2 regions of the Limosilactobacillus oris genome follow, and region 1 is predicted to be linked to the other one. Evidence: predicted binding sites of a transcription regulator. Region 1 holds the regulator's gene; the other holds the start of a gene.
The links. The regulator CtsR, encoded in region 1, represses protease genes until heat stress. The targets are predictions, from matches to a motif close to TTGGTCAAAAAAGGTCAAANA.
Positions count from the first base shown of each region.

Region 2: clpP (ATP-dependent Clp endopeptidase proteolytic subunit ClpP) is a predicted target of CtsR. The motif match lies at 2,215-2,235, and genes of this name have one in related genera.

Region 1 covers NZ_CP104398.1:931,146-935,381, forward strand. The annotation lists gene N4599_RS04840 (ATP-dependent Clp protease ATP-binding subunit) at 1-1,127, opposite strand, end outside; gene N4599_RS04845 (CtsR family transcriptional regulator) at 1,143-1,610, opposite strand; gene adhP (alcohol dehydrogenase AdhP) at 1,753-2,775, opposite strand; gene N4599_RS04855 (matrixin family metalloprotease) at 3,070-3,768, opposite strand.
Region 2 covers NZ_CP104398.1:761,552-765,787, reverse strand. The annotation lists gene N4599_RS04010 (gluconeogenesis factor YvcK family protein) at 1-550, shown strand, start outside; gene whiA (DNA-binding protein WhiA) at 563-1,501, shown strand; gene clpP (ATP-dependent Clp endopeptidase proteolytic subunit ClpP) at 1,554-2,147, opposite strand; gene N4599_RS03995 (hypothetical protein) at 2,838-2,969, shown strand; gene N4599_RS03990 (glycosyl-4,4'-diaponeurosporenoate acyltransferase CrtO family protein) at 3,059-3,610, shown strand; tRNA gene N4599_RS03985 (tRNA-Arg) at 3,844-3,915, opposite strand; gene gap (type I glyceraldehyde-3-phosphate dehydrogenase) at 4,166-4,236, shown strand, end outside.

The sequences.
Region 1 (4,236 bases):
TCATCAGTAATCTTGGCATGGTGGTGGGCCTCATAGCGTGGCCGTAATCCCTTCAGGATAGCCAGACTTTCTTCTGGGGTTGGCTCGTCGACCTGAACTGTTGCAAACCGCCGTTCCAGAGCTGCGTCAGATTCAATGTACTTTTGGTACTCGTCAAGGGTAGTCGCCCCGATTGTTTGCAGTTCTCCCCGGGCTAAAGCCGGCTTCAAGATGTTGGAGGCGTCAATGGCCCCCTCAGCACCCCCGGCTCCAATCAGCGTATGCAGCTCGTCAATAAAGAGGATGACGTGCCCGTCCGCCTGGATTTCGTCAATCACCTTTTTGAGACGGTTTTCGAATTCGCCCCGGTACTTAGTGCCCGCGACCAACGAACCCATATCGAGGACCATCAGCCGCTTATTAGCCAGCTCAGCTGGAACCGTTCCGGCCACCATCTCTTGGGCTAGGCCTTCAGCAATAGCGGTCTTCCCTACTCCCGGCTCACCAATCAGCACCGGGTTATTCTTGGTCCGGCGACTGAGGATCTGAATCGTCCGCCGAATTTCAGCATCACGCCCGACGACAGGATCCAGCTGCTGGTTCCGCGCCATCTGGGTCATGTCCCGAGCCAGCTTATCAAGGGTCGGTGTACCACTCTTGCGGTTGTTTCCCTGACGGTTGGTTTGACGCCGGAGCTGGCTTTCCGCTACTCCTAACCGCCGCAGGGTCACCTTCCGAACCTGACGGGGCAAAACATCTAGGCTAAAGAGAATCCGCGAAGACAGGACACTCTCATCCGCAATCAGCGCCAGCAGCAGGTGTTCAGTCCCAATTTTGAGGGAGTGCATCTGCTGGGCCTCCTGACCAGCCAGGGCCAAGACCTGCTTAGCTTTCGGTGAATATGGCAGGTAGTCAGCTGGGCCGAGCTGGTCAAGCGTTCCGTAACCAATTAGCCGTTCAATCTCTTCACGAATATCATCACTGGTAATTGAAAACTGCTCAAAAATCTTGTTGGCAATCCCATCCTTATCCATTGCCAACGCGAGCAAGAGGTGTTCAGTCCCCACTGCTTGGTGTTTAAAGTATTTAGCTTGTTCATGGGCAATCATTAAGACATGCTTAGCACTAGGAGTAAACATGTTATCCATTAGCAATCATCCCTTCTAACTTTCATACCGTAATCGATTCAGTAGCGAAATCAACACGCGTGCTCTTAACCGGGCTTCAATATCGGTATCGCCAACGTCCAGTGTCTGCTTAGCAAGTGCCACAAGCATCAAGTCACCCTCGCGCTGGGTGATGACCTTTTCATCGTAAAGGGTCTGAACGATGGCAAACGCATCACGTTCTCGAATTGAGTCGCCAATTGTTTGGATTAATGAGTTTAACACGTCAATGTTATCAAGTAAATTAACACGCTCAATCCGGATATAACCACCGCCGCCACGCTTGCTCTTGACGAGGTAACCATTTTGAATGGTAAACCGGGTCTTGATGACATAGTTGATCTGGGACGGAACCACGTCAAAGTGGTTTGCAATCTCGGAACGGCGAATCTCAATCTGAGCAGAGTCGCCCAGAATTTCTTTCAAGTAAGCTTCAATAATATCTGAGATACTCTTATTCTCCATCATTCACCCTCCGTTATCTGACTAATACTGACCATTATTTTATCATAATTTGTATTTTTTGCCCATCCAAAGTGCTCGTATAAGAAAACAGGACTGCAGCCTCGCTACAATCCTGTTTTCTGATTAACCTAATTAACTGTAATTACTTTTCGAGGGAGAAGTCAACAACGTTCCGACCAACAACCTTGTTGTCCTTTAATTCTTGGATCATGTCATTGATTTCGGAAAGTTTCCGGGTCTTAACGATTGGGTGAACCTTGCCTTCAGCACCGAATTGGAAGCACTCAGCTAGGTCTTGACGAGTACCAACCAGAGAACCGGCAACGATGATGCCGTCCAGAACAGTCTTGGCAATGTTCAGCTTCATGTCACCTTGTGGAAGGGCAACGGCAACTAACTTGCCATCTGGGCGCAGGGAGTTAACTGCTTGGTCAAAGGCTGCGGTCGTAACGGCAGTAACAACTGCAGCGTGAACCCCGCCAACCTTTTCTTGAATCTGTTCGTCAACATTGTCATCGTGACGGTTGATGCAGATTTCAGCACCGTTTTCCTTAGCAGCCTTCAGCTTGTCTTCGTTACCATCAACGGCGATAACGTGGGCACCAAAGACGTTGTGGGCAAATTGAATCCCCAGGTTACCCAGACCACCGGCACCAACGATTGATACCCATTGACCAGGCTTGATGTCAGCAACCTTCAAAGCCTTGTACATCGTAACCCCGGCACAAGTTAAGGAAGTAGCTTCAACTGGGTCCAAGCCTTCTGGAACCTTAACGGCGTAGTCAGCTGGAACGATACATTGTTCAGCCATAGCACCATCAGCAGTGTAACCAGCGTTCAGAACGTTCCGGCAAAGAGTTTCACGGCCAGTCAGACAGTATTCACAGTGACCACAGCCCTTGAAGAACCAAGCGATTGATACCCGGTCGCCAACCTTTAAGCTGGTAACACCAGGAGCAACCTTTGATACCCGGCCGACACCTTCGTGACCAATAATCCGGCCCGGCTTCTTACCAAAGTCACCAGCAGCACAGTGAAGGTCAGTGTGGCAAAGACCACAGTATTCCATGTCAACCAGTGCTTCACCCGGCTTCAAATCACGAAGCTGAACATCCTTAACAGTAACGTATCCATCGACTGGATCATTGATAACAGCAGCTTTCATATGCTAAGATCTCCTTCTCAAAAGACATGTTATTTTTTTCACAATTATTATGATACCAGAGACCCCCGTTTTTTTAAAGCCTTCTTTCGGATATTTTTCAAATAAATGTCAAACCGCTGTCGCTAAGATAGCACGCTTTTCGCCACTAATACACGGCTAAGGATACTCAAACCAATTCCAGAATTTACTAAAGTTTTCTTTTGAAATTTACTAACTAAAAATAACAAGATTGCATATCATCTCACAATCAGTCTTTTTGACCATGAACCTCCGTCAGTAATAGTCGTTCTTCCATTAATTACTAGTGCCGTACAGCAACCGAATAGTCTGGCGGTCAGCCTTCGTAATCCCGGTCCGAACATTATTCGGGATCATTACGCTATAACTGCCCTGTGGCGCGTGGGCCAAGCCGAGGGCATGCCCTAGCTCATGCTGGGCCACTTCGCTACGGAAAATCCGACTGGTGTATTCCAAGTGCGGTGCGTCGAGGGTTGAATGTGCTCGGATCAAGGCGTGGGTATCGGGATTATACTCAGAACGGGTGGAGCCCAGCTGGGTGGTAACGTACCCGACCGCGGGCGACGGTTGCCCATTAGAAAGGTCGCCAGCCTCAGCGATAATGTCGGCCTGACCGCGGTGCCGGGTCCAGGTCAGATGAACGACGCTTGTGCTATTCCACGCTTTGACCGCATCTCGGAAGGCGGCTACGAGTGGGCGATTACGGGTCGCCAGGTAAATTTTCAAGCGGGTAGTGGGCCAGCGGTAACCCTCCAGCGGAACCGGGGTCTTATTCGGTATGTACAGCTGGTGCTTAGCGGCGCGGATGGCTTGGGGAGAGTCGTCACTGGCAGACTGGTCGGTCGCGGAGTTTGCATTCACGCTGAACGCCGGGACCGGGCTGACTGTTGGCTGGTCTGCTGCCCATGCCATCGCTGGCAGAGCCAGAGCCAGCACCAGCGTTGCGTTGACAATCAGCGATTTAATCATTGCCATCATCCCCTTCCTAGTTACGTGCTCTTTTCTGATAATGTTCTCATTTAATAGTAGAAAAGACAAGCCATGCCACCACTTGAGATTATCGGCAGAATTATTAAGGAGAAGAGTGCGGCACGATGAATAAAACGGCACTTCATACTGCGCTCTTCTTCGGGGCTTGCCGCGTTAATCAGCTTATCATGCTCGCCAGCCTGCTGCTACGCCGTAACACTATCAGCTTTAAAACAGCAAAAAGGCTGGAACATAAGTACTTTTACCAAGTTCAAATACGAACAGCGCGGTACACAAAAATGGGTTCCAGTGTCCGGTATAATCGAACTCTGGAACCCTATTTGCGCTCCCTTTTGCTTTAAACGAGAATATGATCGATGAACCGGATTCCCAGAATGATTACCGCCCAGTGAATTTTACCGCCTGCTGAAACGCTTCTTGTAGGCCTAGCAGACTTGAAACCGAACGCTGAGC
Region 2 (4,236 bases), 170 kb from region 1:
GGAAGCTGAAATTACGGCGGCTCACCAGCGAATCAAGCGGGTCTGGGTAACATCAGCAGACGGGGCGGATGGTGACCAGATCCAGCCGGTACCGGAAGTCCTTCAGGCAATCAGGGCGGCTGATCAGATTGTGATCGGCCCCGGAAGCCTCTTTACCAGTATCCTGCCGAATTTAATGATTAAAGCGGTCCGAGACGCGGTATGTAAAAGCAAGGCGGAAGTTATCTACATTTGCAACATCATGACCCAAAAGGGCGAGACCGACCACTTTACCGATGCCGACCACGTGCGCGTTCTCAACAGCCACCTGGGACAGAACTTTATCGACACCGTCCTGGTTAATATCCAGCCGGTACCGAAAAATTACCTGGACTTTAAGCAGTGGAACGAGATTTCCCAGCCAGTGGGGCACGATTTCCAGGGCTTGCGAGACCTGGGCTGCCGGGTCATCAGTGCTAATTTCCTCCGTTTGAAAGACAACGGGGCTTTCCATGATCGTGATCGGGTAGTAGCCGAATTGATGAACCGCCTCCACCAGGTCCACGAATAGAGGAGGAGAGTAATGTCCTACGCGAGTGAAGTTAAAAAGGAACTGACGGCGATTAAAGTCCACCAGAAGAACGCCCAGGCGGAACTGATGGCGTTAATCCGGATGAACGGCAGTATTGCCATTGCCAACCGCCAGTTAATTCTTAATATCCAAACAGAAAATCCGGCGATTGCCCGCCGGATTTATTCGCTGCTGAAAGAATTTTACAATGTGGAAAGTGAAATTGTGGTGCGGCGGAAGATGAAGTTAAAGAAAAACAACCAGTACATTGTTCGCCTGCGCTATTCTGCCCAACGGGTCCTTGATGACCTGGGGATTTTGCAAAACTTCCAGATCAAAGAACAGGTACCGTTAGACCTGCTCAAGGATGAGTGGATGGTTCGCTCCTACTTACGGGGGGCCTTTCTAGCAGGGGGGTCCGTTAATAATCCGGAGACCTCCAGCTACCACCTGGAGATTTACTCCCTGTACGAGGAGCACAACGAAATGATTGCCCAGATGATGAACCAATTTGGCCTCAATGCCCAGACGACGGCCCGGCGCAGTGGTTACATTGTTTACCTCAAGGAAGCCGAAAAAATTGCCAACTTCATGTCATTGATCGGGGCGACTAACTCGATGCTCCAATTTGAAAACGTCCGGATTGTTCGCGATATGCGAAACTCGGTCAACCGGCTGGTGAACTGCGAGAACGCCAACATGAACAAGATAGCCAACGCCTCAACCCGGCAGATCGAAAACATTAAGCTGATTGAGGACACCGTTGGTCTGGCAAGTCTCCCGGATAAGCTGCGTGAAATTGCCCAGACCCGGCTGAACCACCAGGAGGTTAGTCTCAAGGAACTTGGCCAGCTTGTCCCAGGTGGGCCAATTTCTAAGTCGGGCGTCAACCACCGCTTACGGAAACTGAATGCCTACGCCGATGAACTCCGCACGAGCAAAACGGTTTAAACTAAAAAAGGAAGCTGCGAATTTTCGTAGCTTCCTTTTTTAGTACCCGCGCTTACTTTAAGCTCGAGTTGTTTTCCATGATGCCATCCAGCAGACCATAGTCAACCGCTTCTTGAGCAGTTAAGTAGTGGTCCCGTTCGGTATCACGGTTAATCTTTTCAATTGGCTGACCGGAATTCTTAGCCAGAATTTCGTTAATCATCTTCCGGGTCTTCAGAATTTCAGTAGCAGCAATTTCGATTTCAGTTTGTTGACCCTGCGCACCGCCAGATGGTTGGTGAATCAGCACTTGGGAGTGTGGTAAGCCAAACCGCTTACCCTTGGTCCCGGATGAAACTAAGACACTCGCCATGGAAGCGGCCATCCCGATAACAATCGTCTGCACGTCGGACTTGATGAAGTTCATCGTGTCGTAGATTGCCATCCCGGAGGTAACAACACCACCAGGAGAATTGATGTAAAGGTAGATATCTTTAGTTGAATCCTGCGCGTCCAAGAAGAGGAGCTGCGCAACGATTGAGTTTGCCATTTCGTCTTCGATTGGACCAGATAACATGATAATCCGGTCCTTCAGAAGCCGTGAGTAAATATCATAAGCACGTTCACCGCGTGATGACTGCTCAATGACAGTAGGAACTAAGTTCATTATGTGGCCTCCTTGTAATTAGCACTCGTTAGCAATCATTGCTAACTGATATTAATACTATACTCGGTTGGTCAAAAAAGGTCAAATGTTTTATCTCCTGTTGGCTAAAAAAGAAAGAGGGGATGACAGCCTATTTGACCTGCCAGCCGGCTACTGCGTTGCTGAATTTTTAGCCTTAAATACAGTAAAGAGGCTGAGTTTATTCCCAGCCTCTCTTCAATATTATTGATTTTAGTGGTTGATGTCCGTGCAGAGCAGGGCTAATTCAGTTGCAGCACTCTGCCGGTCTAAGGCACGCCAGTCAGCGGTCGTAATAAAAACGTTCAATGATTTCGTGTTAGTCATAATAATGCCCTCCTGGAGCTAATTGCCTTTTTATTTCGTAGCTCTTAATCACATCTTGTATACTACACTCGATTGGTCTACAATGCAAGACCTAATATATTGGTATTTAAAAGCTGATAATACTAAATTGGTCTAGTCATCTTTACGGATGCGATGGTGGAGTAGGCTTCTGCTTGCTAGTAAAATGTCATAGTAAAAGGAAGAATTTAGTAAATTTTTTGGCAGCAGAAGTTGAAATGAGCCCGCTTGTGAATGCTTTTTGACCAGGACTTGCTTTTTATTAGCTGGCCCGGTATAATTGGAACGTTAATTAATTTACGTACACAATAAGGAGGCATATTAGCTATGCGTAAAGCACACCCATACGGCGTTCAAGGCCGTCGCCCAATTGCTCCTAAGTACAAGCGAGCATTAAAAGAAAAGAAGATTGAAGCTATTCGCAAGTGGGCTAAGGAAAAGCCAGCTGACGAAAAGTAATTCATAAAATAAAGGAGACCGGGAGTGACTCGGCCTCCTTATTTTTTTGCCGTAGTGGGAAACGGGGATAGTAAGTGGAGGTGGAAATTATGGAAAAATTAATGAGGCGGCTGACTTTGTGGTCCGGGCTGGGCTTTCTTGTGACGGGGGCCTGCTACGGACTTTACCCCCAGCGTTTTCTCCTAACAATCGTGATTACGTTATTGGTTATCTTTTACCAGCTTGGAATGCGCCTGATAGTTGGCAACTGGCTTGAACCGCGCCTGCAGCTCAGACCATCTGCGGCTTGGTTTAAGGTCGGGGCCGGGGAACGACGCCTTTACCGATTGCTCAGGGTGAAAAGATGGAAGAAGTGGTTGCCAACGTATTCACCGGCAAAGTATGACGTTCGCCAGCATTCCCTCGCAGACATCATTAAAACGATGACCTATGCGGAGGTGGACCATGAGTTAATGCTGCTCCTCAGCTATCTTCCCGTCTTGCTAGTCATTCCCTTTGGCGATCCGGTGGTCTTCATCATCAGCTCGGTCGCTGCCAGCCTGGTCGAAGTGCCATTTATTGTCCTTCAACGCTATAACCGGGCCCGTTTAGCTAACGTCCTTCACCGGCAGTCAAAGCGTCGTCCACAAAATAAAATGTAGTTAATATGGCAGTCAAAGTAAATAAGGATGGCAAAATTTTCCCGGATTAGGGCGGGCACTATATCTGCTAACAATGGCTTCCTGATTTGGGCTGGTTGAACTTCAAATCAGCCAAGGGTAAGAATTGAAGAGCGAGGGAGCGGGCGAGAATGGTCACTACATATTTCGCCTGCTTTTTGATTATCAAATAAACAAAAAAGGCTTGGAAGTCGGAACTTCCAAGCCTTAAATTATGCGCCCCCCGAGAGTCGAACTCGGATCTCGAGAACCGGAATCTCACGTGCGATCCATTACACTAAGGGCGCGTCATCAATCGACAAGTAATATAGTATCTTATCCCTAAATAGATTGCAAGCATTATTTGAAATTTTTAATTAAAATAACGCTTACACCATAAAATTCAAAATTTATGAGTTGATTGAATAGACAATTCCCCAGAAGATGAGTATTATAAATGTCGTAAGGTTTTGTATCTTGTTTAACAAGCCGGCTGAGCTGACTTATTGAATGGGGTATTTACTCAATTTTGTTTTTCCTAAAGGAGGAAATTGCAGTATGACTGTAAAGATTGGTATTAATGGTTTCGGTCGGATTGGTCGTTTGGCTTTCCGTCGGATTCACGAACT